Regions from separate parts of the Kocuria sp. CNJ-770 genome, predicted to be linked through region 3. Evidence: riboswitches for the same ligand, from Rfam matches in the RefSeq annotation. Region 3 holds a riboswitch; each other region holds the start of a gene.
The links. Region 3 has a riboswitch for cyclic di-AMP ahead of BJF77_RS04890 (NlpC/P60 family protein). Riboswitches for the same ligand answer to the same signal wherever they lie in the genome.
Positions count from the first base shown of each region.

Region 1: another riboswitch for cyclic di-AMP. It lies ahead of BJF77_RS20860 (C40 family peptidase); the one in region 3 lies ahead of BJF77_RS04890 (NlpC/P60 family protein).
Region 2: another riboswitch for cyclic di-AMP. It lies ahead of BJF77_RS07570 (C40 family peptidase); the one in region 3 lies ahead of BJF77_RS04890 (NlpC/P60 family protein).

Region 1 is NZ_MKJW01000116.1:10,563-20,194, forward strand. It holds gene BJF77_RS13980 (DUF305 domain-containing protein) at 288-989, opposite strand; gene BJF77_RS20860 (C40 family peptidase) at 1,309-1,971, opposite strand; cyclic di-AMP (ydaO/yuaA leader) riboswitch at 1,977-2,167, opposite strand; gene BJF77_RS13990 (four-helix bundle copper-binding protein) at 2,768-3,178, shown strand; gene BJF77_RS13995 (DUF305 domain-containing protein) at 3,403-4,110, shown strand; gene BJF77_RS14000 (APC family permease) at 4,182-5,516, opposite strand; partial or broken gene BJF77_RS14005 (multicopper oxidase domain-containing protein) at 5,606-5,869, opposite strand; gene BJF77_RS14010 (SHOCT domain-containing protein) at 5,991-6,254, opposite strand; gene BJF77_RS14015 (DUF305 domain-containing protein) at 6,328-6,999, opposite strand; partial or broken gene BJF77_RS14020 (heavy metal translocating P-type ATPase) at 7,049-9,310, opposite strand; gene BJF77_RS14025 (heavy-metal-associated domain-containing protein) at 9,363-9,632, opposite strand, start outside.
Region 2 is NZ_MKJW01000086.1:37,414-47,045, reverse strand. It holds gene BJF77_RS07575 (hypothetical protein) at 1-300, opposite strand, end outside; gene BJF77_RS07570 (C40 family peptidase) at 602-1,291, opposite strand; cyclic di-AMP (ydaO/yuaA leader) riboswitch at 1,297-1,486, opposite strand; gene BJF77_RS07565 (metal-dependent transcriptional regulator) at 1,837-2,526, opposite strand; partial or broken gene serC (phosphoserine transaminase) at 2,734-3,890, shown strand; partial or broken gene BJF77_RS07555 (MFS transporter) at 3,887-5,121, opposite strand; gene BJF77_RS07550 (DUF3027 domain-containing protein) at 5,175-5,723, opposite strand; gene BJF77_RS07545 (cold-shock protein) at 5,787-6,170, opposite strand; gene BJF77_RS19950 (hypothetical protein) at 6,325-6,582, shown strand; gene BJF77_RS07530 (helicase-associated domain-containing protein) at 7,292-8,668, shown strand; gene BJF77_RS07525 (DNA repair helicase XPB) at 8,668-9,632, shown strand, end outside.
Region 3 is NZ_MKJW01000078.1:90,793-100,424, reverse strand. It holds gene BJF77_RS04910 (hypothetical protein) at 1-939, shown strand, start outside; gene BJF77_RS04905 (class I adenylate-forming enzyme family protein) at 1,084-1,797, shown strand; gene BJF77_RS04900 (TIGR03084 family metal-binding protein) at 1,794-2,579, shown strand; gene BJF77_RS04895 (alpha/beta fold hydrolase) at 2,953-3,789, shown strand; cyclic di-AMP (ydaO/yuaA leader) riboswitch at 4,266-4,451, shown strand; gene BJF77_RS04890 (NlpC/P60 family protein) at 4,457-4,957, shown strand; gene BJF77_RS04885 (GntR family transcriptional regulator) at 5,034-5,807, opposite strand; gene BJF77_RS04880 (NAD-dependent succinate-semialdehyde dehydrogenase) at 6,007-7,356, opposite strand; gene BJF77_RS04875 (FAD-binding and (Fe-S)-binding domain-containing protein) at 7,353-9,632, opposite strand, start outside.

The DNA.
Region 1 (9,632 bases), on a different contig from region 3:
TCCGGTGGTCTCGGCCATCTCGGTGACGGTGCGCGCGCTGGAGGAACAGGACCCCAGGCGAGGGGGAGGGGGGCCGTGTCCTGAGGCAAGAGGCGCGGTGCTGCCAAACCTACGGTTGGTCGGTGACCGTTCGGGGTGCTGCTGACTGCGCGAAGGGTGCGCGCCCATCGGGTGCCGCGTCGGGGATCACCGCACTGGACTGGACTGGCTGGAACGGGTCGACGGGGACCATGACATCCCGGTGTCGGCCCGTTCCAGTCGATGACGGCCCAGCTCGTGGTCCTGGATCAGGCCGCGAACCACTCCTCCAACCAGCCCTGCATGAGCTCGATCTCCGCCTGCTGGTCCTCGATCATCTTCTCCGCCATGGCTCGCAACTCGGGGTCGGTGCCCATCTGCAGCTCCATCTCGGCCATCTCGAGAGCCATCTGGTGGTGGGCGATCATCTCTTCGAGGAAGGCCTTGTCGAACTCATCCCCGGACCGTTTCGCCAGCTCTTCGAGGCTCATGCCGTCCATGCCGTCCATGCCGTCCATCTCGCCCATCATGGCGCCCTGCATGTCGGCATTCATGCTCTGGCCATGGCCGCCATGGCCATGGCCGTGGACGTGGTGCCCGTGGCCGTGGTGGTGGCCGTGTCCATGGTGGTGGTGTCCCGGGGTGTTCTCGGCGGCCAGCCGCTGGGCCGCTGCTTCCAGTTGCTGGATCTCCTCGGTCTGGGCCTCGATGATCTTCTCCGCCAGGTCACGGATTTCGGGACGCTCGGACTTCTGCAGGGCCAGCTCGGCCATGTCGGTGGCACCTTGGTGGTGGGGGACCATCATCACGGCGAAGTGGCGGTCGTGGTTCATGTGCCGCTCAGCGCCCGTCTGTGCGGAGGCGGAGGCAGGCTGGTGCGTCGGGGACGCGACCGCCGCGGTCGCCCCGGCACCGCTGAGGGCCAGCGCCAGGGCCGTCCCGGCGGCCAGGTGCTTGAACGTCGACGTCATGACGAATCTCTCTTTCGCAGCAGCCCGTACTGGACCTGCACATCGTGGTGTTTGCTCTGTTCAGCCTCGGGTCGAGGCGGACCGATCCATCCACGGTAGCCCCGCCGCAGCTGGCTTCGCCGGGCTGGGAGGGCTGGGCGGTAGATCTTCACTGAACCTTCAAGAGCGGGCCCATCAGGCGGCCAGATCGGGGTGTTCCCCGGCGGTGGATGGGTGCAGGCATCTCCGGTTCTGACCGACCGATCCTGGATGCTGATCAGGTGGGGGGGCACACCCGCCGCCCGCCACGAGCGGCATTCGTGGCGGACGGAGGGTTGGCTCAGCGGAAGGTGACGTAGCCGACCGTCGGCATGGCATTCACGCTGTGCACGAAGGTGCCCTGGGTGGGATTCAGCGCGGAGATCATCTTGCCGCCACCAAGGTAGATCCCGATGTGGGCCCCGCCGTTCTGGACGACGAGGTCGCCAGGCTGCGGGTCGGTGGTCAGGGTGCCGGCCGCCCACTGCTGCTGGCTAGTGCGGGGGAGGTCGATGCCCTGCTGGGCGTAGACCCACTGGGTGAAGCCGGAGCAGTCCCAGGCGCCGAAGTCCGTGCCGCCCCAGACGTAACCGGTGCCGGCTCCCTGCATCGCTGTGCCCACGATCCCGGAGGCGCCGGTAATTTCGGTGATGTCCGCCGATTGGGTGGACACCGCCACGGCCGATGTAGCCTGCTCGGGCGCGGCCGGGGCCTGGGAAGAGGCGGTGGAGACGGTCTGCGGGGCGGCCGCGGGCTGGGAGGCCGCCGAGGTGTAAGTCGTCAGTGCGGACGCGGGGGTCGCGTAGGCGGGGGCGGTCTCTGCGGGGACCTCGGCGTAGGCCTGGGCCGGGGCGATGGAGCCGATGAGCACCGCACCGGCGGTGGCAGCGATCGTGGTGTTGCGCACGGCGTGAGAGGTGGTCTCGGCACGGTGGCGGGCAGCGTGGCGCTTGAAAACAGTCATGGGTGAGTTCCTCCCTTTGCCTACGAGGTGAGCTGTCGGATGCGGGTGGGAGACACCCGGCCGGCAGAGCGCACGCGCTCTGCCGGCTTAACCCCAAGGCCCCGGATCACCGGGACCGAAAATGGTTCCCCCGCTTCTGCCAAGCGATATCTCTTCAGGAACCTCGAGCACCGGCAGAATTCGGCGATGTGCACGAGGGCGCCGACCGGATCAGTCATCGGCACGCAGTGGACAGTAGCCCATCCATAACGAAAGTGTCACGTTTAGGTCACGGCCTGGATTCTCTCCTCGGTCGGGAGCGGGAAGCTGTGATTCCGGCCTCGGAAAAATACGCCCCGAGGAAGTGAAACCGTCACGCAGCAGGACCCGTCGCGTAGCTCATACCGGTCTTTCAAAGCGCTCTGACTAGGACACATGGCATGGTGGCGCGCGTTTCGCTGGACGCAGCCGACAGCGACAGGGCTCTGCAACCATGCGCAGTCTTCAGCGCGGGCCGGGCCAGCACCAAGATTGTTGGGGAGGATTTTCAAGGTGGCTCACAGTTTGGGAGGGCTTCGGAAGTGCCCTTCCGAGGCCTTAGGGCAGGGTTTCTTCATGAAATCTCCATATTCAGCCCGCTGCACCGATGTAGAGGCCAGGTAGTGAGGCGGGATCGCGGATTCTTGAGGCGTTGATCTTCATCAAATCTTCAAGCTTTCGGGTCGCGTCACACAGAATCGGCAGTTTACTGTCGATGACATGGCGGGCTGGCTCCGGCCGGTTCGTCTCCTCGACCGAACCGACGAAGGAGCAAGCCATGACCCATCACGTGAGCGCGATGCTGGAGACCTACCCGAAGGACCTCGGGGGAGTGGACCAGGGCAAGCTGGCGGCCTGTATCGAGGCCTGCTTCGAGTGCGCCCAGACCTGCACCGCTTGTGCCGATGCCTGCCTGTCCGAGGACATGGTCGCCGAGCTGACCAAGTGCATCCGCACCAATCTCGACTGCGCGGACCTGTGCGAGGCCACCGGGCGGGTGCTCTCCCGGCACACCGGCTACGACGCGAACATCACCTTGGACGCGATCCGGGTCTGCCAGATGGCGTGCAAGGCGTGTGCTGATGAGTGCGAGCAGCACGCGGACATGCACGAGCACTGCCGGATCTGTGCTGAGGCCTGCCGTCGCTGCGAGGCCGCCTGTGCGGCACTGGTCGCCTCCCTGGGCTGAGCCCAGACTCGCGCTGACCCACGGACGCCGATGACCGGCCTCCGTCGGTGAAAGAGGAGCCTGATGGGCTGATCGGGCGTGCCCGGATGCGGGTTCCCTCTTCCCCCCGCCCCTTGTTCAGTACAGCTCTGCCCGCGCGGTTTGTTCACGCGCAGGGTACGGGGCTGATGACCGAGCCGGCACCTCGGGGTCGAGCTCCTTCATTGCGGAAGAGAGACATCATCATGCGTTCCATCCAGTTCCCTGGCCGTCGCACGGCGGCCGCCGCCTCCACCGTTGTCGTCGCCACGGCCCTGTGGGGCGGGGCCAGCGCCCCAGTGTTCGCCCACGGACAGGTGACCACCCCGGTCTCGTCCCACGCCCAGGATCAGGCCCCGGAGGACATGCTCGGCCCCGATCCCACCTCCCCGACCGCCTACGAATTCGGTGAGACCCTGGCCGGTTTGGAGGGCGAGCAGCTGGAGGTCACTTTCCTGGCCGAGATCATTGGCCACCACCAGGCCGCGATCGAGATGGCCCAGCTGGAGCTCGAGCGCGGGACCAGCCCGGACATCCGCACCCACGCGGAGAACATCATCGCCAGCCAGCAGCACCAGATCGACCAGTTCACCACCTGGTTGGAGGAGTGGTACGGGTTGACCCCGGAAGAGGCCAAGGCTCAGGCCCCGGAGGAAGCACAGGAGGAGATGAAGATCCTGGAGGAGGAGACCCGGATGATGGTCGAAGAACTGGCCGCTGTTGAGGCTGGCGAGGACTTCGACGTCGCTTTCGTGCAGAAGATGATCCCGCACCACAACGGCGGGATCGTCGAGTTCCTCGAGCTGCAGTCCCGCGCTGATCATGCTCAGCTGCGGGTGGCCTCCAGCGCTGGGATCACCGCGCAACAGGCGCAGATCGCGGACTTCCGCACCTGGCTGGCCGGCCAGAACTGAACGAGCACGCTCATGGTGAGGGGCCCGTCCACCGATGGGCCCCTCACCGTGAGCCGGTCGCGCGACCGGCTTCAGGGGTGAGTGTGGGGCTGCTGCCCGGTGCTGTTCGCCCCGTCGCGCCGGCGGACGACGACCCACTGTGCGACGACGATGATCAGGGCCACCACGGCGGTGACCACCAGGGTGAACGGGTCCGACTGGGCCTTCAGCAGCACGAACGGCACGAGCACCGCGGCGTCGAGCAGGATCGCGATCCCGGGGATCCAGGGCTTGGCCCCGACATCGTCCTTGAGGTGGCGCAGGATGCCGAGGTGGATGGCGATGTCCATGGCCAGGTACAGGATGGCGCCGAGGGAGGCGATCTGGGACAGGTCGAAGAACGCGGCCATCAGCATCGCCAGCCCGGCCGTGATGTAGAGGGACTGGTGACCCTCCTGCCCCGGCAGCCCGGGGGCCTGGCCCATGTCGCGGAGCATGTCGTAGAGCTTCGAGACCGAGAACAGGCTCGCGACCAGTCCCGACAGCGTCGCGACGACGGCGATCACCACGGTCAGCGTCACACCCCAGGCGCCGAACATCGGCTCGGCCGCCTCGGCCAGGGCGTAGTCCCGGGCCGCCACGATCTGCGGCACGGTCAGGCTGCCGGTGACCGCGACGGTGATCAGCAGGTAGAGCACGGTGCATAGGGCGATGGAGATCATGATGGAGCGGCCGATGTTGCGCTGCGGCTGCTGCAGGTCCGCGCCCTGGTTGGTGATCGTGGTGAAGCCCTTGTACGCCAGGATGCACAGGGTGGTCCCGGCCAGGAAGCCCAGCCAGCCCGCCTCCGGTGGGGTGCGGTCGGCGGCGGTGAACAGCCTGCCCAGGGAGGACACCCCTGCCGCGAGGATGCCCGCGACCGCCAGCACGGCGATCCCGACGATCTTGATTGCCGCGGTCACCGTGGCGGAGCGCTCCACCCACCGGTTGCCCACCAGGTTGACCAGGGCGGCGGCCGCGATGGCCACCACCGCCAGCACCGGCACCCACACCGCGGAGTCCTGCAGGCCGAAGGGGCGCAGCAGGTAGGAGGCGAAGGTGCGGCCCAGCAGGGACTCGGCCAGGATCATCGACACGTACATGAACAGGGAGAAGGACCCGGCGAGAACCCCGGGGCCGTAGGCGGCCTTGAGTAGCATCGCGATCCCGCCGGAGGACGGGTTGGTGGCCGAGTAGCGGATGTAGGAGTAGGAGCTGAACGCCACGACCACGGCCCCGGCGAGGAACGCCCAGGGCACCCAGCCCCCGGCCAGCTCCGCGACCTGCCCCACGAGGGCGAAGATGCCCGCACCGATCATCACCCCCGTGCCCAGGGCGACGGATCCGGTCAGGGAGAGCTTCTGCTGCGTCTGCGTGCTGTCGTTCATGGGGAGCTGCACGTCCTTCCTGCCGGGGTGCGATCGTTTCTCGGCGGTGGGGTTGTCGGACAAGGTCGGTGGGTCGGGCCCACCGCCGCTCAGCGGACCTCGAGGGTGCCCATCATGCCGAGGTCTTCGTGGTCGAGGGTGTGGCAGCGGAAGACGGGGCGGCCGCCGAAGTCGTCGAAGGCCACCCGGACGGTGACCCCCCCGAAGGCCGGGATGTTGACCACGTCCCGCCACCGCGGTGCGGAGACGTCGCGGCCCTCCTCGGCCACGACCTGCAGGGGTCACACGTGCAGGTGCACCGGGTGGTCCAGGGGGCTGGAGTTGGTCAGGGTCCACACCTCCACGGTGCCCACCCGGACCCGCTGGTCGGTGCGCTCGGCGTCGTACCCTTACCCGTCGATCGTGAAGGACATCATGCGGCCCGGTCTTCCTCCGCCGCATCCAGGGACAGCTGCTGGCGGCGGCTCAGCGGGCTCACCGGTCGCCTTCTTCCAGGGTCCGTAGGCGTTCCCGGTACTCCTCGGTGTTGATCTCTCCGCGGGCGTAGCGCTCCTGGAGGATCTCCCGGGACCGGCGCGGGCCTGCACCCGTCGTCGGCGGCGCGGTGCCGCCCTGCCAGGTGCCGCCGCCCGAGCCGCTGGTGAACGCCTTCACCAGCACGAAGACCAGCACCACCGTGCCCCCGATGAGCAGGAGCCAGAACAGCCACATCCACCCCATGCCGTCACCCCACATCATGACGGGTTCCTTCCGTGGTAGTTGGCGCTGTTCCGGGGCCGCCCTGTAGCGGCCCCGGACGACCTGCGGAGTCTCAGGAGCCGCTGGGCAGGCCCTGGAGCAGGCCCTCCATCTCGGTGATCTCGGCCTCCTGGGCCTCGATGACGTCCTGGGCCAGGGCCACGGCCTGCGGGTTCTGCCCCTGCTCGACCTGGTCGCGGGCCATCTCGACCGCGCCCTCGTGGTGGGCGGTCATCTGCTCCAGGTACAGCCGGGAGGCCTCGGTGCCCTGGGCGTCCTCCAGGGCCTGCATGTCCTCCTCGCTCATCATCCCGCTCATCCCCGCCCCGGAGCCGTGGTCCATGCCCTCCATGCCGCCGGACTCCATCATGGGCTCCTGGCCCCAGGCCTCGAGCATGGCGTTCATGCGCTCGATCTCCGGGCCCTGGGCGTCGATCACCTGCTGGGCGAAATCGGCGACCTCGGCCGGCACCTCCTCCTTGGCCAGCAGCGTCTCGCTCATCTCCACGGCCTGCTCGTGGTGCGGGACCATCATCTGGGCGAACATCACGTCCGCGTCGTTGTGCTCTTCGGCGATCGGCTCCTCGGAGGCCGAGGTGGTGCTGGGGGTCTCGGGGGCGGCGGTGGCCGGGGCGGCGGTCTCCGCGCTCGTGCCGGTGTCCTGCTCGTCGGCGCCGGTGCCGCAGCCGGTCAGGGCCAGGGCGGAGGCCAGGGCGAGGGTGCTGAGGGCGGTGGTTCGCTTCATGGGGGTGTCCTTCTCTTCTTGTCGGTTGTGTCGGTGGGTCAGTGGGTGGGGCAGTCGTGGACTGCTCGGCGGGACGGCGGTCCTCGGCGCTGACGGCGGCCAGATGGGCCGGGTCGAGGTCGAGGCGGCGCAGCAGCTGGGCGTTGAGCGCCACCACGATCGTGGACGCCGACATCAGCACCGCGCCCACGGCCGGGGACAGCACGATCCCGATCGGCGCGAGCACCCCGGCGGCCAGGGGCACGGCGACCACGTTGTAGCCGGCGGCCCAGACCAGGTTCTGGATCATCTTCCGGTAGCTGGCCCGGGACAGGTCGATCATCGACAGCACCGCCCTCGGGTCGTTGCCGGCCAGGACCACCCCGGCCGACTCCATGGCCACGTCGGTGCCGGCGCCGATGGCGATGCCGACCTCGGCCCGGGCCAGGGCAGGGGCGTCGTTGACGCCGTCGCCGACCATCGCCACGGTCATCCCCCGGGACTGAAGCTCGGTGACCTTGGTGTCCTTGTCCTGCGGGAGGACCTCGGCGAAGACCTCGTCGATGCCCAGCTCGGCGCCCACGGCCTCGGCGACCTGCCGGGCGTCGCCGGTGATCATCGCCACGCGCACCCCCCGGTCCTGCAGGGCGGCCACGGCGGCGCGGGACTCGGGGCGGACCTTGTCCTCCAGGGCCAGGGCACCGATGACCGCTCCGTCCCGGAGCACGTGGAGGACCCCGGCGCCGCGGCTGGTCCACTCGTCCACGCCCGCCCGCAACGGCTCGGGGGTGTCCTGGTCGAGCTCGCGCAGCATGTTCGGCCCGCCCACCAGGACCTCGGCCCCGTCGACGGTGGCCTTCACGCCGCGGCCGGTGGCCGCGCGGAAACCGGTGCCCTGCAGGCCCAGCCGGGGGGCCTCGGGGTGCTCGGCGGCGGCGCGCACGATGGCCCGGGCCACGGGGTGCTCGCTGTCGGCCTCGGCCGCCGCCGCCCAGGCCAGCAGCTCACCCTCGGAGACCCCGGGGACAGGGGCCGTGCCGGTGACGGCATGCGCCCCTTCGGTCAGGGTCCCGGTCTTGTCGAAGAGCACCACGTCGATGGTGCGCATCCGCTCCAGGGCCAGCCGGTCCTTGATCAGCACCCCGGCCTTCGCCGCGCGCTCGGTGGAGATCGCGATGACCAGCGGGATCGCCAGGCCCAGGGCGTGGGGGCAGGCGATGACCAGCACGGTCACGGTGCGGATCACCGCGTCGTCGGGGCTGCCCAGGACCGTCCAGGCGATGGCGGTGAGGATGCCGGCGGCCAGGGCGAACCAGAACAGCAGCGCGGCGGCACGGTCGGCCAGGGCCTGGGCCCGGGAGGAGGACTCCTGGGCGGCCGCGACCATCCGCTGGATCCCGGCCAGGGCGGTGTCGGCGCCGACGGCTTCCACCCGCACGCGCACGGTGGTGTCGGTGGCCACGGTCCCGGCGACCACCGTCTCGCCCACGGTGCGGGCGACGGCCTGGGATTCGCCGGTGATCATGGACTCGTCGAACTCGGCCGTCCCGTCGACGATCTCCCCGTCGGCCGGGACCCGGGCCCCGGGACGGATGAGCACGACGTCGCCCACGGCCAGCTCGGCGACGGGCACCGTGACTGTGTCGCCGTCGACGACCTTCTCGGCCTCGTCGGGCAGCAGCGCGGCCAGGGCGTCCAGGGCGGAGGACGCCGCCCCGAGGGCGCGCATCTCCATCCAGTGGCCCAGCAGCATGATGACCACCAGCAGGGCCAGCTCCCACCAGAAGTCGAGGTCGAACCCGCCGATCCCCAGGGTGGTGACCCAGGAGGCGACGAAGGCGACGGTGATGGCCATGGCGATCAGCAGCATCATCCCCGGCTGCTTCGACTTCAGCTCGGTGAGCCCGCCGCGCAGGAACGGGGCACCACCGTAAAGGTAGATGACGGTGCCCAGCACCGGAGGGATCCAGGTAGAGCCCGGGAACTCGGGGACGTGGTAACCCAGCAGGTGCCCGACCATCGGGGAGAAGACCACTACGGGGATCGCCAGTACCAGCGAGAGCCAGAACTTGTTCTTGAACATCGCCGTGGAGTGCCCGGCGTGCTCGCCGTGGGTGTGGACCTGGTGGTCCTCGTCCACCGCCGAGTGGGCGTGGGCGTGCGGCATGGCCTGCCCGTGGGTGTCGGCATCGGCGTGCCGGCCGCGGTGGGCCGCGCCGTGGTGATCGGCGGGGTGGTCCGTGTCGTGGTGATCGGCGGGGTGGTCCGTGTCGTGGCCGGTGTGCGCCTGGCCCGGGGCGGTGGGGCGGTCGTGGTGCTGCGGGGTGCTCATGGCGTTCCTTTTCGCGCAGGTCCCTGGCGGGCCAGGGCGGTGGTCGGTCTCGTCAGGCGGTGACGAGGGTGTAACCGGCTTCTTCCACTGCGGTGCGGACCGCCTCCGTGCTCAGCGGGTGTTCGGCGGTGACCGTGACGGTGGAGGCCCCACCGGCCACCAGGTCCACGTGCACCTCGCTCACACCCTTCAGGGCGGTGAGCTCCTCGGTGACGCTGGTGGCGCAGTGGCCACAGGTCATGCCCTGAACCTGGTAGGTCGACGTCGTGCCGGTAGCGGAAGCCGTCCCAGCAGCAGGAGCCGCGTGATCGGCGGCGGGGGC
Region 2 (9,632 bases), on a different contig from region 3:
CTCCGCCTTCTTCTCGGCCGCCTTCTTCTCGTTCTTCTCGGCCTGCTTCTTCTCGGACTCGTCCTGGGCCTTCGTCACGTGGGCGACCGGCGCGAGGGAGACGGTGGGGGCGGCGGACGGGGTCGCCGCGGCCACGGCGGACAGCGGGGCGTCGGCGGCGGCCTCCTGGGCCGGGGCCTCGTGCGCGGAGACGGTGGTGGCCAGCGCCAGGCCGGAGAGGGCGGCGACGGCGGCCACGGTGCGGGCCCGGCCGGTCAGGAGGGAGGTGACGCCGGTCGAGGAGTTCAGGTCACGAGTCATGGGGGTTTCAGCAGGCTTTCTGGAGGGCCGGGCGAACCTGCCGGGAGACTGCGGTGACAGCACGGATCACCCCGCGCGCAGGCGCGCGGGGTGATCGATCTCCGGCAGCGCGGCCGTCCGGATGCGGAGGGCCGCGCACGGCGGGGGGAACGGAGGAGGGCGTCCGAAGGCGGACGGGGCGCACGGCGTCGGAGAGGACGGATGTGCGGGGGGGGGACCCGGGAGTGCGGGTCCGGGTGGTCCGGGAGGGACCGGGTGCCTCCCGCGGGGACCCTGGGGTCTCCGCGGGAGACGAGCCGGATCAGCCGATCCGGTAGTAGCCGTCGAGCTGCATGGCGTTGACGGAGTGGATCTGCGTGCCCTGCGAGGGGTTCAGCGCCGAGATCATCTTGCCGCCGCCGATGTAGATGCCCACGTGGCCCCCACCGTTCTGGGAGACGAGGTCGCCGGGCTGCGGGTTGGACACGGGGGTGCCGGCGGCGAACTGGGCCCAGGTGGTGCGGGGCAGGTCGATGCCGTTCTGGGCGAAGACCCACTGGGTGAAGCCGGAGCAGTCCCAGGCGCCGAAGGCGGTGCCGCCGTAGACGTAGCCGGAGCCGATGCCCTGCTGGGCAGTGCCCACGATGCCGCCGGCGGCCGCGGTGATCTCGGTCGTGGCGTTGGCCTGCGGGGTCACGCTCGCGGTGGAGACCGCCGGCTGCGCGGCGGGGGCCGGGGCCTGGTAGGCCGGGGCGGCGGGCTGCGCGGCAAGCGGGGCCTGGTAGGCGGCGGGGGCCGGGGCCTGGTAGGTGTAGGAGGCCAGCGAGGCGGCGGCCGGAGCCGGGGCCGAGTAGGCGGCACCGGAGGCCGCGGGGATCTCGGCGTAGGCCTGGGCCGGGGCGATGGAGCCGACGATCGCGGCGCCGGCGGCGGCGGCGATCGTGGTGTTGCGCACGGCGTTCGAGGTGGTCTCGGCGCGGTGGCGGGCGGTGCTCTGCTTGAAAATAGCCATGGGTGTGTTCCTCCCTTTGCCTACGAGGTGAGCTGTCGGATTCGGGTGGGAGACACCCGGCCGCGGAGCGCATGCGCTCCGGCGACTTAACCCCAAGGCCCCGGATCACCGGGACCGGAAATGGTTCCCCCGCTTCTGCCAAGCAGTTTCTGTGCATGGGCCCCGGGCACCGGCAGAATTCGGCGATGTGCACGAGGATGCCGATCCGACCAGTGATCAGCACGGGTTGAACAATACATGACCGGTTACGGAAGTGTCACGTTTTGATCACGGCCGATCACGGAATTGCATCTCGGGCCGGACGAAAACCTGTGGATTATGTCGCTCCGGACTATCAGTGCGATCCGGCGGCGCACGGTGGAGCGAGGGTCCGGGCACCCCTGAACCCGCGGCTCACCAGGGCATTCGCCGCCGGCGGGGCACGGTCCGGCCGAACTGGCCGAAAGTGCCTTGTGAACGTCCCCACAAGGGTGGCCGGGTCTCGCGCAGGGCCCCGTGACCTGTCCCGTGACCTGCCCCCGGGCCGGGCACGACCCGACGGGCGCTCAGACGGCGAGGACCCGGATGGCCCCGGCCGTGCGCAGGTCGATCTCCGCGGACCGGCCGGTCTCGGCGACCTCGATCCGCACCCGCTGGCCCTCCACGCGGGCCCGGACGACGGCCCCGGTGAGCACGCCGACGTCGCTCAGCACGCCCAGCAGCGCGGCGTCGGCCTGCACCACCTCCGGCAGCAGCGCCACGGTGTGCGTCGCCTCCGGATCCGCGCGGGCGGCCTCCAGCAGGGAGGGGTGCCCCGCCGCCGAGGGGCTGTCCCCGACGCCCAGTGCGGCCAGGCCCGGGATCGGCGTGCCGTACGGGGAGTATCGGGGGCTGTGCAGCAGGTCCACCAGCCGCCGTTCGACCTGCTCGCTCATCACGTGCTCCCAGCGGCACGCCTCGTCGTGGACCTGGGCCAGGTCCAGTCCGATGACGTCGGCCAGCAGCCGCTCCGCCAGACGGTGCTTGCGCATCACCTGCACCGCGCGTTCGCGGCCCAGCTCGGTGAGCACCAGGGAGCGGTCGGCCCCCACCGTCAGCAGTCCGTCGCGCTCCATCCGGGACACCGTCTGCGAGACGGTGGGCCCGGAGTGGTCGAGGCGCTCGACGATGCGCGCCCGCATGGGCGTGATGCCCTCCTCCTCGAGCTCGAGCACGGTCCGCAGGTACATCTCCGTGGTGTCGATCAGATCGCTCATGCCTCAGTCATCCTTCGTCCGGCCGTCCGTCCCCGGGGATCCCGCCCGGTCCGGTCTTCCCGCACGAGCTTAGTCCGCGGTCCCCTGCCGCGGAGGGGACCGGGCCGCGGCGGGGCCCGGGTCCGGGTGGGGCAGAATGGGCCGGGGCCCGGCCGTGCACGCCCCTGCACCACCACCGCCGCGCCCGCCGCCCGCCGCACGTCCGTCATGAGGGAGCACCCGTTGTCCGCACACGTCACCATCCCCCAGCACCTGCTCCCGGCCGACGGCCGGTTCGGCGCCGGGCCCTCCAAGGTCCGCCCGGAGCAGGTCGACGCCGTCGCCCGGGCCGGGGCCGGGCTGCTCGGGACCTCCCACCGGCAGGCCCCGGTCCGGCGGCTCGTGGGCTCGGTGCGCGAGGGCCTGGCGCAGTTCCTCCGTCTGCCCGAGGGCCACGAGGTCCTGCTCGGCCTCGGCGGGGCCACCGCCTTCTGGGACGCCGCCGTCTTCGGGCTGGTCGAGGCCAAGGCCCAGCACCTGGTGTTCGGCGAGTTCGGCGCCAAGTTCGCCCAGGCCACGGACGCCGCGCCGTTCCTGGAGGCCTCCTCCGTGGTGGAGGCCCTGCCCGGCACCCGTCCGGAGCCGCGGGCGGAGGACGGCGTGGACGTCTACGCCTGGCCCCAGAACGAGACCTCCACCGGGGTGGCCGCCCCCGTGGTCCGGCCCGCCGGCATCGCGGACGAGGCGCTGGTGCTGGTCGACGCCACCTCGGCGGCGGGCGGAATGGCCGCGGACCTCTCCGCGGCGGACGTCTACTACTTCTCCCCGCAGAAGAACCTGGGCTCCGACGGCGGGCTGTGGCTGGGGGCCTTCTCCCCCGCCGCGATCGAGCGGATCGAACGGATCGGCGCCTCCGGGCGCTGGGTCCCCGACTTCCTGAAGCTGACCACGGCCCTGGAGAACTCTCGCAAGGACCAGACCTACAACACCCGGCGCTGGCCACGCTGGTGATGCTGGACGAGCAGCTGCGCTGGCTCAACGACCGGGGCGGCATGGCCTGGGCGGCGGCCCGCACGAAGGAGTCCTCCGACCTGGTCTACGCCTGGGCCGAGGCCTCCCCCTTCGCCGCCCCCTTCGTGGCCCGCCCGCAGGACCGCTCCACGGTGATCACCACGGTGGACTTCGACTCGGGCGTGGACGCCGCCGCCGTGGCCGCCGTGCTGCGCGCCCACGGCGTGGTGGACGTGGAGCCCTACCGGAAGCTGGGGCGCAACCAGCTGCGGATCGCCACGTTCGTCTCGATCGAGCCCGACGACGTCGCGCGGCTGCTGGCCTGCGTGGACCACGTCGTCGACCGGCTGCGCGCGGCGGACGGCGGGCGCTAGGGAGCCGCCCCCGGGGACGCCGCCCCGGCCGCGGGGCCCCGGGCGCGCAGCCGCAGCCAGAACAGGGCGCCGACCAGGGCCCCGCCGAGCCCGGCGGCCACGGCCACGCCCATGCCCCACCGCGCCCCGAGGGCGTCCGTGATCCACCCGACCACGGGCGCCCCCACCGGGGTGCCGCCCATGAAGATGGCCATGTAGAGGCTCATCACCCGGCCGCGCATCACCGGGAGGTGGTCGACTGCACATAGGCGTTGGCGGTGGTCATGATCGTCAGGGAGGACAGCCCGCACGGGACCAGCCACAGCGCGAACACCGTCAGGGTGGGCGCCGTGGCCGCCCCGAGGCAGCTGAGCGCGAAGACGGCGCTGCCGCCGTAGACGTAGCGCAACCGGGCGCTGCGCCGCCGGGCCGAGAGCAGGGCGCCCGCCACCGTGCCCACCGCGAGGACCGAGTTGAGCACCCCGAAGGTCTCCGGTCCGCGGCCGAACTCGGGGCCGGCCATGGCGGCCAGGAACACGGCGAAGTTCAGCCCGAAGGTGCCGATGAGGAAGATCGTCACCAGCACCGCCACGATGTCGGGACGGCCGCCGACGTAGGCGAGTCCCTCCCGGATCTGCCCGCGCCCCCGCCCGGAGCGCGGCATCCCGCGCAGCTCCTCGGACCGGATGGCGAGGATCGCGGCGAGCATGGCGCCGAAGGTGAGCGTGTTGAGCAGGAACACCCACCCGGAACCGATCGAGGCCACGAGCACGCCGGCGGCGGCGGGGCCGATCATCCGGGCCGCGTTGAACGAGGTGGAGTTCAGGGCCACGGCGTTGGAGAGGTAGTCGTCGTCGACCATCTCGGAGACGAAGGTCTGGCGCACGGGAGCGTCCGCGGTGGACGCGACACCGAGGGCCAGGGCGAAGGCGTAGACGAGCCCCAGGCTCGCCACCCCGGCCAGCACGGCCGCGCCCAGTCCCGCCGCGAGCGCGGCCATGGCGGTCTGCGTCCACAGCAGCAGGCGGCGCCGGTCCAGCCGGTCGGCGAGCACCCCCGCCCAGGGCGCCAGGAAGAGCTGGGGCAGGAACTGGAGGGCGGTCACCACGCCCATCGCGGTGGCGTCGTGGTCCGAGAGCTCGTCGAAGACCAGCCAGGACTGGGCGGTGCGCTGCATCCACGTGCCGATGTTGGACACCAGGGCGCCCAGGAACCAGATGCGGTAGTTGCGGAAGCGGAAGGACCGGAACATGCCCCGGGCGGGATCGGGGGCGCCCGCGGCCGCGACGCCGCTCCGCGGGGCGCTCAGGGCCGTTCGCCGTCCGGCGACGGCACGGTCCCGTCCTGCGGGCCGGACCCGGGCTCGTCGCCGCCCGCGGCCGGCTCCTCGGCGGCGGTCCCGGGGGCCTGGTCGGCGGGTGCCGCCGCGGCCTCCTCCTCGGCGCGCTCCTGCTCCTCCTGGGCCTTCTCCTCGGGGCTCACACGCTCGGACCAGGGCACCCACTCGGGGGCCAGCAGGGCGTCCTCCCCGGGCAGCAGGCCGACCTCGCAGACGGTCACCGTCCTGCTGCGCGGGGCCCGGGCGAGGCTCGCGAACCAGTTCCAGCCGCGGTAGCCGGGCAGGGTGCACTCGAAGAGGTGGACGACCAGCCGGTCCTCCTCGACCTGCACGCGGTGCCCGGGACCGATCTGCTGAGGCTCCGCGATCTGCTCCACGCCGGCACGGGCGGTGGCGGTGTCGGCGATCAGCAGGGCGTCCTGCTTGGGGGCCCGGCGGCGGGCCGGTCGCGCCGGGCGGGCAGGAGGCTCGGGGGCCGCCTCGGCGGGCGCGTCCTGGACGGTCTCCTCGGTCACTGCTGGTCTCCCTCGGGGTGAGTGCTGGGTGGGGCGCCCGGGCCGGGGCCCGGGCCGGTCGGCTCAGACGTCCAGGTTGTCGGCCACGGTGCGCAGGATGGCGGCGATCTTCCGGCCGTGCGCGGAGTCCGGGTAGCGGCCGCGGTGCAGCCCGTTGGACATCTCGTCCAGGAGCTTGATGAGGTCCTCGGTGATGACCGCCATCTCCTCGGCCGGTTTGCGGACGTTCTTGGCGATCGACGGCGCCCGGTCCAGGATGCGCGCGGACAGCGCCTGCGCGCCGCGCCGCCCCTGGGCCACGCCGAACTCCATGCGCGTCCCCGGCTTCACCGTGGTGGCGCCCGCGGGCAGGGCCGAGGAGGGAAGGAACACCTCCTGGCCGTCGTCGGTCGCCAGGAAGCCGAAGCCCTTCTTGGAATCGAACCACTTCACCTTGCCGGTGGGCACGCTGTCTCCCTCGTCGTCGTCCTCGTGGAAGGGCGGCCCCGCCGTCCGTGCTGCCGGGCCACCCTGTGGAACCTCCCATTCTAGCCCTGCCGCAGGCGCCGGGACGCCCGCGGACGCGGTCACGGCGGGGTCCCCGGCTCGCTATTCTGGACCCATGCCTTCCCACGACGACCGCGCCGCCACGCCCGAGGACCGCCCCGCCCGCCGCCCGGGGGTCGACGTCCTCGGCGCCGCCGCGGTCGTGCTGGGCCTGGTCTGCGCGGTGTGCCTCGGGCTGCTGCTGGTGCTGAAGGCCGTCGGCGCGGACCCGTGGGACGGGCTGACGGTCATCCCGTGGTTCGTGCTGCCCGTGGCCTTCCTGCTCTTCTGCGCCGCCCTGGTGCGCTCCGTGCTGCGCCGGCGCCGGGCCTGACCCGTGGTCCCGGACGGACTGCTCCGGGACCTCGCGGCCCGCTCCCCCGGTGAGCTGGCCGCGCTGCTCGACGCGCGACCCGACGCCGTGCGCCCCGGGACGACGACGACCGCCGAGCTCGCCGAGGCACTGCTCTCCCGGGCGGGCCTGAGCCGGGCCCTCGACGAGCTCTCCCGGCCGGAGCTGGACGCCCTCGAGCGGGCCGTGGTGCTCGGCACCCCGGACGGTCCCGCCGGCCCGCTGCTGGCCGCCCCGCCGTGGGACCGGCTGCACCGGCTGGCCCTGGTCCACAGGGACGGGAACGCGCTGCGGCTCGTGCCCGGGGTGGCGGAGGCCCTGGGCCGCTACCCCGCCGGGCTGGGCCGCCCGCACCGGGTGCTGGCGGCCCGGGCGGCACGCCTGCGCGGCGGCGAGCCGGCGGCCCCCGCGTCCCCCGCGTCCCCCGCGGAGATCGTGCGCTGGCCCGCGCCGGTGCGGAGGTGCTCGAGCGGTTCCGCTCCCGCCCGGTGGGCCTGCTGCCGGACGCGCTGCGCCGTCCGGACCCGGAGGCCGCCGCCGCCCGGCCCGTGGACTGGCTCCTGGCCCGCGGCGTCCTGCTCCCCGTGGACTCCCGCCACGTCGAGCTGCCCCGGGAGTTCGGCCTCGCCCTGCGCGGGGCGACCCCTGGGCCCGGTCCCCGCAGGACCCGCCCCTGCCCCCGGGCACGCGGGTGCCCGACCGGCTGCGGGACAACGCCGCCGCGGCGGCCGTCGAGCAGGTGCTGCGCCGGCTGGCCGCGCTGCGCGCCGAGCTGCGCGAGCGTCCCCTGACCACGCTGCGCGCCGGGGGGATCGGCGTGCGCGAGCTGCGCCGCCTGCGCACCGCTCTGGCCCTGGAGCACCCGGAGCTCGTGCGCCTCCTGGGCCTGGCCGAGCTCGCCGGGCTCGTGGAGCTCGACCCGGACACCTCCGCGTGGCGGCCCGCGCCGGCGCCCTTCGAGGACGCCGAGCGCCCCGAGCAGTGGCTGCACGTCGTCAGCTCGTGGCTGGCCGCCGACGTCGTGCCCTCCGCGGTCGGCCTGCCCCTGGCCGACGGCACGGTCGTGGGGGTCCTCACCCGCGGGACGCACTCCCCGGAGGCCCCGCCGGTGCGCCGGGCGCTGCTGCGGGCCCATGCCGCCCTCGCCGAGGCCGCGCCGGGCGGGCACGGCCCCGAGGACGTCCTGGCGCTCGCCCGGTGGCAGCGCCCGCGCCTGGCCCGCTCCCTCGACCGGTGGGGACCCGGCATGCTCGCCGAGGCGGCCGAGCTCGGCCTCGTGGGCGCCGACGCCCTCTCCCCGGCCGGGCGTGCGGTCGCCGCGGGCCGGGCCGAGGAGGCCGCCCGGGCGGTGGCCGGCTGGTTGCCCGCTCCCGCGCGGACGGTGCTGCTGCAGGGCGACCTCACCGCCACGGCCACCGGCTACCTCGCCCCGCCCGTGGCCCGCGCCCTGGGCGAGCTCGCGGACGCGGAGGGCCACGGCCCGGCGGCCCGGCACCGGTTCACCGAGCGCTCCCTGCACCGGGCCCTCGACGCCGGGTGGGACCCGGAGAGCATCCTGGCGTGGCTGGCCGAGCACGGCCGCGGACCCGTGCCGCAGGCCCTGGCCTACCTGGTCGAGGAGGCCGGCCGGGACCACGGCCGGGTCCGGATCACCCCCGCCGACTGGGTGCTCACGGGTGAGCAGGACCTCCTCGAGGCCCTCGCCCGCTCCCCCCGCCTGGCGGGGCACCGGCTGCGCCGGCCCGCCCCGGGCGTGCTCGTGGTCACCGGGGACGAACCGGGTCCCGGCCGGCGCCGGGCGGGACCGGCGCGCGGGGGCAGTCTCGAGCAGCTCGTCGCCGCCGTCCGCGCCACGGGCACGGAGCCGGCGGTGGAGACCGTCCGGCCGGCACCGCCGCCGTCCGCCGGCGACGCCGGCCCGGACCTGCTGCCGCAGGCGCCCGCCCCGCGCCACCCGGGGCCGTCGGCCGCGGAGGTCGAGGACCTGCTGGCCCGCCTCACCGGCGCGGACGACGTCCCGCCGCCGCCCGACCGCACCGACCGCACCGACCCTGCAGGAGAGCGCTGATGGGACCCCTGATCGTCCAGAGCGACCGGACCGTGCTGCTCGAGATCGACCACGAGGACGCCGACGAGGCCCGCCGCGAGCTCGCCGCCTTCGCGGAGCTCGAGCGCGCCCCCGAGCACGTGCACACCTACCGCATCACCCCGCTGGGGCTGTGGAACGCCCGCGCCGCCGGCCTGGACGCCGAACAGGTGCTGGACGTCCTGCTGACCCGCTCTCGCTTCCCGGTGCCCCATGCCCTGCTCGTGGACATCGACGAGACGATGTCCCGCTACGGCCGGCTCGTGCTGGAGAAGGACCCCGTGCACGGGCTCGTGCTGCGCTGCCACGACGCCCCCGTCCTGGAGGAGATCGCCCGGCACCGGAAGATCGCCCCGCTGCTGGGCCCGCGGATCGACGGGGAGACGACCGTGGTGCACGCGAGCGCCCGGGGCGAGCTCAAGCAGCTGCTGCTCGCCGTGGGCTGGCCGGCCGAGGACCGGGCCGGGTACGTGGACGGCACCCCGCACCCCATCTCCCTGACGGAGACGGACCCCGTCTCCGGCGAGGCCTGGGCGCTGCGGCCCTACCAGCGCCGGGCCGTGGAGAGCTTCTGGGCCGGCGGCAGCGGCGTCGTCGTCCTCCCGTGCGGCGCGGGCAAGACGCTGGTGGGCGCCGCGGCGATGGCGGCGAGCTCGACGACCACGCTCGTGCTGGTCACGAACACCGTCTCCGCCCGGCAGTGGAAGGCGGAGCTGCTGCGCCGGACCACCCTGACGGAGGACGAGATCGGCGAGTACTCCGGGGCGCTCAAGGAGGTCCGCCCCGTCACCATCGCCACCTACCAGGTGCTCACGGCCCGCCGCGGCGGGACCCACCCCCACCTGGAGCTGCTCGACGGCCACGACTGGGGGCTGATCGTCTACGACGAGGTGCACCTGCTGCCCGCCCCCGTCTTCCGGATGACCGCCGAGCTGCAGGCCCGGCG
Region 3 (9,632 bases):
GCCGTCATCAGCGCCGCACCGACGGACGCGAAGCCCCAGGCGCTGGACCTCGAGGACATCGACACAGATCGTGCCGAACCTCCTGCCGTCGCTGCGGCGGAGGCGCAGCTCGATCTCATCCGTTTGGTCCTGGGCATCACATCCATCACCCGCGTCGCCCTGGAGCAGGCGATCCATCCCGGCCACACCGCGCCGTCTCCCGAAAGCCTTCGCAGCGGGGCGTTACAGGCGGCTAGCCTGCGCATCAAGGAGCAGCTCGATCGGATCGAAGAACTCGAGGACTTTCGACGCGATGCGGTGCGCGCGCTCGAGGATCAGCAACTAGAGCGTGCCGAGCTACAGGACGATCTGGAGAAGTCCCGTCGGACGGTCCGCTGGTTGCGGGACCGGTTCGCGGAGATGTCCGACTACGAGACGGCCTTCGGCGAGGCGCCTGAGGACACTCTGGAAACCTATCCCGCGTCGTGCGTGGAACTCATTGATCGGCTGGGGAAAGACCAGGACGTCCTGGTTTTCACAGGTGATCGGAATAAAGCACGTGTCGTCGACGACGCGGACACCCTTCAGCTGGCCGTGCGAAGCGCATGGGAAGCCTGCATTGCACTCCGCGAGTACGTCCGGGCGCGCAACGACGGCAACTGGGACAATGGCGTGGACCAATTCCTGAAGAACCGGCCCGAAGGCTACGACGGGATCAGCGCCGGCAAGCACGGCGCGACCGAGACCGCAGTCACTATGAAGCAGTTCGGCGGCGAAAGGATCTTCCCAGTCCCGGCGGAGGTCTCGTCCGAACAGGTCATCGCGATGAAGGCACACTTCAAACTCGCCTCGATCGGGATGCTGAGTCCCCGTATGCACTACCACGATGACTACACGAACACCGGCAAGATCTACATCGGGTACATCGGCCGTCATCTCACGAATACGATGACTAACTGACGGAGTTGCGGACTGGCACTGGCACATCACTCGGTTCTACGTCCGTCGCGCTTGTCACAGCTTGGGACTGCCCTGACTTTCCTTGACTCGCCGACCAGCCTTTTAGTCGTGTCATTCAGGGGTTCTGCAACCACGGATTGATCCGTGACGGAGGCGCGGCTGCGGCCCTTTGTCGCCGCCGTCGGCGGCTCGCCCCTCCCCCGGACTCTCGTGGACCAGCGGGCGGCCAAGGGCGTGACCGTCATGGCCGACTCCGGCGCCACCGAGGCCGGGTCCACCGTCCTGACCATGCCCCCGCGCGGTAGCGACAGCACCTCGGCCATCAGCGTGCCGGTGGTCCACGCCCAGTGCAGCGTCCGCGACCTCGACGGCTCGGAGCTGCCCGCCGGCCGGATCGGCGAGCTGTGGGTGCGCGGCCCCCTGCTCATGCAGGGGTACTGGAACAAGCCGGAAGGGACCGCCCAGGCCATCACGCCCGAGGGCTGGTTCCGGACCGGCGACGCCGCCCAGGTCGACGAGGACGGCATCTTCCACATCGTGGACCGGTGGAAGGACATGTACATCTCCGGCGGGGAGAACGTGTACCCCGCCGAGGTCGAGAGCGCGCTCTACCAGCACCCCGACGTCGTGTTGGCCTCCGTGGTCGGGGTCCCGCACGAGCGGTGGGGCGAGACCGGCAGGGCGTTCGTGGTGCTGAGCAGGCGCTCCACCACAACCGCCGAGGAGCTGCGCACCTGGTGCCGCGAGCGCCTGGCCGCCTACAAGGTGCCCACCGACGTAGAGTTCTTGGACGACCTGCCCCGCAACGCGACCGGCAAGATCCTCAAGAAGGAGCTGCGCACCGTGATGAGCCGATGACCCGCCCCGATCCCGCCGCCCTGCTGGCCGACCTGCGCCAGGAGGGAGACCTGCTCGAGGAGCTGCTGCGGCCGCTGTCCGCGGAGGACTGGGACCTCCCCACCCCGGCGGAGGGGTGGACGGTCCGCCACCAGATCGCCCACCTCACCTGGACGGAGCGGACCGTGCTCACTGCCCTCGAGGAGCCGGAGGTCTTCGCGCAGTTGCGGGAGCGGTTCGCGGCGGAGACCGACGTCGTCGACCGCGGCGCCCAGGAGGGAGCCGCGCGGCCCCCGGCCGAGATCCTGGCGTCCTGGCAGGACAGCCGGCGCCGTGTGCTCGAGCGGCTCGCCGCCGTGCCGGAAGGCGAGCGCATCCCGTGGATCGGCCCGCCCATGGGGGCGCCCATGATGGCCAGCGCCCGGATCATGGAGACCTTCGCCCACGGCCAGGACGTCCGCGACGCCCTCGGGGTTCCCCCGGTCGCCTCGCACCGGCTGCGGCACGTTGCCCATCTGGGCGTGGCCACCCGCGACTACGCCTTCCGGCAGCGCCGGCTGGATCCACCGGCCGAGCCGTTCCGCGTCGAGCTCACCCACGAGGAAGAAACTTGGACCTGGGGACCGGCCGAGGCAGGTCAGCGTGTCCACGGCCCGGCCCTGGACTTCGCCCTGCTCGCCACCCGGCGGCGGCACCGCCAGGACGGGAACCTCGTCGCGGAGGGCCCCGACGCCGACGCCTGGCTCGACATCGTCCAGGCCTTCGCCGGCCGGCCGGGTCCGGGGCGAGCCCCGCTGTCGTAGGCCGGATGCGGAGGAACCGCCGGACCGGACAGCGGCGACATCGTGCGGAGCGCTGATTCACGACGACGCTGCTGGTGGCACAACCGGTTGACGTGACGAGCTCGGCCGAGCGCTGGAGCAGGACACCCCCGCCGGATGGGCCGCGCTGCCGTCGCGCCCGGTGCCGGCCCGTCACATGCCCCCGCCGCCCTGGTCGCGGACACTGCCGAGCCCTAGCGTGTAGGCCACCAGGCGCCACAGCAGCCCAGCAGCGGCCACCGGAGAGCGGGGACGGCATGAGCGCGCACACGGAGAATCAGGGCAACCGCAGCGTCGCCGCGCCGGAGGGCGCCGCCTGGAGTTCCGGCTCACCGGCCCGCCCGGCGGCCTGCCGGTGATTTTCCACCACGGCGCCCCCGGCGCCGCGGTCCCGTTCGGGCCGCTCGAGCGCGCGGCTACGGAGCGCGGGCTGCAAGTGCTCACCGTCTCGCGCCCCGGCTACGGCACCTCGGACCCGCTCCCGGAGCATACGGCCCCCGGCACGGTGGCCGACGCCGTGGCCGACATCCGGTGCGTCCTGGACGAGCTGGGTGCGGAGGAGTTCCTCACTTTGGGCTGGTCCAGCGGCGGCCCGCGCGCCCTGGCCTGCGGCGCGCTGCTGCCCGGCCGCTGCCGCACGGTCAGCTCCCTGGCCGGCTGTGCTCCGCCGCGCGCCGAGGGACTGGACCCGGTCGCCGGGATGGACGAGGACAGCGCGGCCGAGTTCACCGCCGCCCGGCAGGGTCGCCGGGCGCTCGAGGCCTACCTCGAGGAACAGGTGCAGGCCATGACCGCGGCCGCCTCGGCGCCGGATGGCGACGTCGTCGAACTGCTGCGCGCTATGCTCCCGCCGGTGGACCGGGCGGTGATGACCGGGGACTTCGCCGACTACGTCATGGGCGCGGCCGAGCACTCCCTGCGCCAGGGCATCGTGGGCTGGCGCGACGACGACCTGGCGGTGGACCGTCCGTGGGGCTTCGCCGTGGAGGAGATCGCCGTGCCGACGCGGATCTGGCACGGCCGGGAGGACCGCACCGTCCCGGTATCCCACGGGGAGTGGCTCGCCGCGCACGTGCCGGGCGCCCGGGCGCACCTGCTGGAGCACGAGGGGCACCTGTCCCTCGTGGCCCGCCTCGACCGGGTCCTGGACGACCTGCTCGATGCCGCCGAGGTCGACAAGGGCGGGATGTAGGGCAGGCACGCCGGAAGGGTCCGCGAAGAAAACCGACCCACACCGGGCGGTCATGACAAACGCAGTAATTTCTTTTAGCGAATTCCCGTTTGGACCCTGGGACCCACTAAGAGATCGCCTTTTCCGCCCCCACCAAGGAGCCGCCCACGTCGGCTGCTTAATGCTCCGTGAAGCATTCCCCGCGGTTTCTCGCGCCATAACGTGCGTGTCACCCCCGGACGCCCCGCCCCAGAGCAGAGGCGGACTCGCCGGCGAACACGAGTGGAACAGAGCCCCAGGTCAAGCCCACTTTTGTCTTGAGATGCACCGACCAGAGGATCCCCGCCGCCCCCCTCCCCAAGCAGCTTCGCGCGAGCGCGAAGGCCCACGGCCGGATTGCAGCAGATTCTGAGACACGCCCGTGATCAAAACGAGACTTTCTCGTTACTTTTCGATTAGTGTTCTCTCCGTGCCGATCCCCCCACTGATCGACACCCCCGTGCACATCGCCGAATTCTGCCGGTGCCCGGGGCCCCCTGAACACATCGCTCGGCAGAAGCGGGGGAACCACGAACGGTCCCTCCCCCGGGACCTAGGGGTTAAGTCGCCAGGGCCTCCACCCTGCGACCGGGTGTCTCCCACCCGCATCCGACAGCTCACCTCGCAGGCAAGAGGGAGGACATCACTCATGCCCATCTTCCACTCCCGCACGCCCCGCCACCGCGCCCAGCGCTCGTTCCCCCTGGGGCGCACCGCGACCCTGGCGGTCGCCGCCGGCGCCATGGCGCTCGGCAGCGTGGCCCCGGCCCAGGCCGCCCCGGTCGCAGCCCCCCAGCAGCTCCTCAGCATCCAGTCCCAGTCCGGCAAGGCCGCGACCATCGCCGCCGCGGCCAAGAGCCAGCTCGGCGTGGGTCAGGACTGCACCTCCCTGGTCACCAAGTCCCTGCGTGCGGCCGGGATCAACCACCACGGGTGGCCGGTCTCCTACCTGAATCTCGGCCACCGGGTCTCCGCCGCCCAGGCCCAGCCCGGTGACCTGGTCTACTACGCCAACGGCGGCATGGGCTTCGCCCACATCGCCGTGTACATCGGCGGCGGCAAGGCCGTCCACGGCGGCTGGAACGGCTACCAGACGGTCATCCAGACCGTCCACGTCGGCTCGGGTCCGGTCTACATCCGGGTGCGCTGACTCCACGCTTGTGAACCGGGTGTGCGGTTCCTCTCCCGATGGGAACCGCACACCCGATCCCCCAAGAAGCGTTGCTCTAGGACGGCAATCCCTGTGCCGGGCCTGCTTGTCGTGCAGTCCCATGTCGCCGCACGTATCGGGCAGTGGCATTCCGGGCATTCCGATCAGTGCGCTCGTATTCGTCCATCGCACGCTCCCGTACGCCGCAGATGTGCCCGGCCATCGCAATCCGGGCTGCCCCGGCATCACCTCGGCGCAGCGCCTGCAGGATCTGCGTGTGCTCCTCGGTGGCGCTCCGGGCGTCCTGGACCCCCAATCCGCCGAAGAGCCGAAACCGGTGCACGTGCCCGCCGAGGGACTCGTAGGCCCTCAGGACGAACTTGTTCCCCGCCTGCTCCGCGATGAGCCGGTGGAAGCGCTCGTCCGCCTCCCAGTAGGAGCGGTAGTCGGAGAAGTGGGGCCCGTTCGGGGCGTCGCGGTGGTCCTCGATGGAACGCTCGAGGGCCTCCAGGAACGGCGGGTCCGCGCGGCCGCAGGCCAGTTCGGCGTTGTACGGCTCGATGAGCAACCGCGCGTCCATGAGGTCCAGCAGCTCCTCGTGGGTCAGTAGGGGCGCCACGCGGTAACCGCGCAACGCGGCCCGAACGACCAGACCCGTTGATTCCAACCGCGCCAGAGCCTCCCGAACCGGCGTGGGGGAAACGCCCAGCTCCCGCGCCGTGCCGTCGATGCTGACGGGATCCCCGGACTTCAGCTCCCCGTCCATGAGGCGCGCGAGGATCTCCTTGTACACCTGGTCCGCGAGGATGCTGCGCTGCACGCACGACCCGCCCGAAATGCCTATCTCCATGCCGCTTTCCCTCGCTTGCAGTCGCGTTGCCACGAAGTGTGGTGTTCTCCTGGGACGCCGACTTCGTCAGAAGCCCACAGTCGGAGCAACGGTGGCGTACGCCATTGCCGGACACCACGATCTCCGATGTCCGTCCGCCCATTTGCCGGACTTGCGGTTGCTGGGTTCAGCCGTGAAGCGACAGACCGAGGCCTGCCCGTCATGCACGGGGAACCGCCATGTACTTGGTTTCGAGGAACTCCTCGATGCCCACGCGGCCGCCCTCGCGGCCGAGGCCGGGGGTGTCGTTGGCCATGCGCACGACCTCCTCCTCGGTGTCGAACGGGATGACGGGGGCCACCGGGCCGAAGATCTCCTCGTTCATGAGTTGGGCGGAGGGGTCCACGTCGGACAGGACGGTGGGGGTGTAGAAGTAGCCGGGGCGGTCCGGGCGGGAGCCGCCGCAGACCACGGTGGCGCCCTTGGCCACCGCGTCGTCCACCAGTTCCTGGACCTTGGTGAGGGCTTTCTCCTCGACGAGGGGTCCGACGTCGGTGCCGTGCTGGGCGCCGTCGCCGACGGACAGCACGCCCAGGCGTGCGGCGAGCCGTGCGGAGAACTCCTCGGCGACCGGGCGCTGCACGAACAGCCGGTTGGCCGCGGTGCAGGCCTCGCCCATGTTGCGCATCTTCGCCGCGACGGCGCCCTCCACGGCGCGGTCCAGGTCCGCGTCGGCGAAGACGAGGAACGGGGCGTTGCCGCCCAGCTCCATGGAGGAGCGCATCACGTGCTGGGCGGCCTGCTCGAGCAGGCGCACCCCGACCTCGGTGGAGCCGGTGAAGCTGATCTTGCGGGCGATGCCGGAGGACATCCACGGGCCCACCACGGAGGAGGCCCTGGAGGTGCACACGACGTTGAGCACGCCGGCGGGCAGGCCGGCCTCCACGAGGATGTCCACCAGGGCCAGGGAGGACAGCGGGGTGAGGTTGGCGGGCTTGAACACCATGGTGCAGCCGGCGGCGATCGCGGGGCCAATCTTGCGGGTGCCCATCGCCAGCGGGAAGTTCCACGGGGTGACCAGCACGCACGGGCCCACCGGCTCCTTGGAGACCAGGATGCGGTTCTTGCCGTCCCCGGTGGTGGTCTGGTCCCCGCCGATGCGCACGGCTTCTTCGGAGAACCAGCGGAAGAACTCTGCGGCGTAGGCGACCTCGCCCTTGGCCTCGGCGAAGGGCTTGCCCATCTCCGTGGTCATGATCAGGGCCAGTTCGTCCTGGCGGTCCATGATGATGTCGTAGGCGCGGCGCAGGATCTCGCTGCGCGCCCGGGGGGAGGTCTTCGCCCAGTCCTTCTGCACGCGCCCGGCGGTCTCGATGGCGCGGGCGGCGTCCTCGGGGCCGCCGTCGGCGACCGTGGCGATGACCTCCTCGGTGGCCGGGTTGACGACGTCGAAGCGGGCCCCGGAGGCGGCCTCGCACCACCGGCCGTCGATGAACAGGCCCGTGCTGACCTTGCCGACGGCGTTCAGAGCCGGCTGGGAGGTGCGGGAGGCGTTGACGTTGGTGGTCATGGGGTGTCCTCTTTCGGGGTCGTGGAGTGGGTTCGGTCGGGGGCGGCCGCTCGGAATTGTGGCCGGCCCGGGTCCAGGAGCTGGGCCAGGTGCACACCCGTCCTGGTGGCGTCGAGCTGGTTGATCTGCATGGCACAGGAGAACCCGTCGGTGAGCACCGCGGCCTCGGCTCCGGTGCCGCGCAGGGCAGGTGCCAGAGCGTTCTCGGCGACCTGCATGGACACCTCGTAGTGCTGGGCCTCGAAGCCGAAGTTGCCGGCCACCCCGCAGCAGCCGGTGGCATCCACCACCTCGGCCACCCCGACCGCGGCCAGCGCGGCCCGCTGGTTGCCCGCGCCGAACACCGAGTACTCGTGGCAGTGGGTCTGCAGGACCACCTGTTCGGGCACGGGGCGGGCCGGGGTCGGAGTCCACCCGTCCGCGACGAGGTCGGCGGCGTGGGCGGCGAAACTGCGCACCCGGGCCGCGACCCGTTTGGCCTGGTCGGTGGGGACGAGCTCGGGCAGGTCCTTGCGCAGGGCTGCGGCGCAGCTGGGCTCCACGACCACGATCGGCCGATCGGTGCCGTCGTCGAGGGCTTCTGCGGCCCGGGCCAACAGTTTTTTCGCGGTGCCGAGTTGGCCGGTGGAGATCCAGGTGAGTCCGCAGCAGGCCTGTGCTGAGCACTGCACAGATTCCCCGGCCTCGGTCAGCACGCGTGCGGCGGCCCCGGCGACCTCAGGACGGAACCCGCGGGTGAAGGTGTCCACGAACAGCACTACTGCTCCCTGCGGGTCACCTGGGGACAGCACCCCGGCGGCGGCAACCTGCTGACGCCATTCCCCTGTTCTGGCGAATCGGGGCATCGCCCGGCGGGTGGTCAGTCCCCCGACCAGGGCCGCGACCTTGGCCAGTGGTGTGGCCAGCACCGCGTTGACCAGCGGGGCAACCCGGCCGGTCAGCTTCAGCCACCGCGGCAGCCAGCCCAGGGAGAAGTGCGCCATCGGTCGCAGCCGGCCGGCGTAGTAGTGGTCGAAGAACTCGGACTTGTAGGTGGCCATGTCCACCCCGGCCGGGCAGTCGGTGGAACACGCCTTGCAAGACAGGCACAGGTCCAGCACCTCGCGCACCTCCTCCGAGCGCCAGCCCTCCTGCACGGTGGCCGCCCCGCGGACCATGTCCTGCAGCACCCGGGCCCGGCCCCGGGTGGAGTCCTTCTCGTCGCGGGTGGCCCGGTAGCTGGGGCACATGACCCCGCCGATGTCCGCACGGCAGCGGCCCACGCCGATGCAGCCCTGCACTGCCTGCACCCACGGGTCAAGGCCCGCGCCGCCGGCCGTCGCGGCGTCGTCGGTCTCAGCGAGAGATCCCCCGCCGCGGTGAAGCGGGCGCAGGTCGAAGCTGGTGCGCCACTCCCGCGCCGGGACCCCGGCCAGCGCCAGGTGCGCGTCCATCGGGTCCGGGACGGTGATCGAGCCGGGGTTGAGGATCCCGGCCGGGTCCCACAGCCGGCGGTAGGCGGCGAAGGCGGCGAGCACCGCCGGGGAGTACATGATCGGCAGCAGCTCGGACCGCGCCCGGCCGTCCCCGTGCTCGCCGGACAACGACCCGCCGTGGCGGACCACCAGCTCGGCCGCAGCACGGGTGAAGTCGCCGAACACGGCCCGCCCGGCGTCGGTGCGCAGGTCATAGGTGATGCGGATGTGCATGCAGCCGGCGCCGAAGTGACCGTACATGACGCCGTCGAGCCCGTGATCGGCCAGCAGGGCGCGCAGATCCGCCAGGTAGTCCGCCAGCTTTTCCGGGGCGACCGCGGAGTCCTCCCAACCCGGCCAGGACTCCCCTCCGGAGGCGAGCCGGGAGGCCAGTCCCGCCCCGTCCTCCCGCACCCGCCACAGCGAGGCACGCTCCACCAGGTCCGGCACGGCCCGACCCTCCACCAGCCGCCCGTTCTGTCCCAGCCGGGCCAGAAGCCGCTCGGCCGCGGCGGCCACGGTGACCGGGTCCTCGCCGTCAAGGTCCACGAACAGCCACGCCCGTCCGGCGGGCAGGCCCAGCACGGAGTCCGCCCCACGGCGGAACCGCATGGTCTCCACGATGGCCTCGTCGGTGCCCTCCACCGCCGCCGGGGAGAACTCCAGGATCGTGGGAACGTCCCGGGCGGCCTCCACCACGTCGGCGTGCAGGCACACCAGCAGCGCGCTGGCCGGCTTGGGCACCAGCCTCATCCGGGCCCCGACCACGACGGCGCAGGTGCCCTCGGTGCCCACCAGGGCCCGAGCCATGTTGAACTTCTT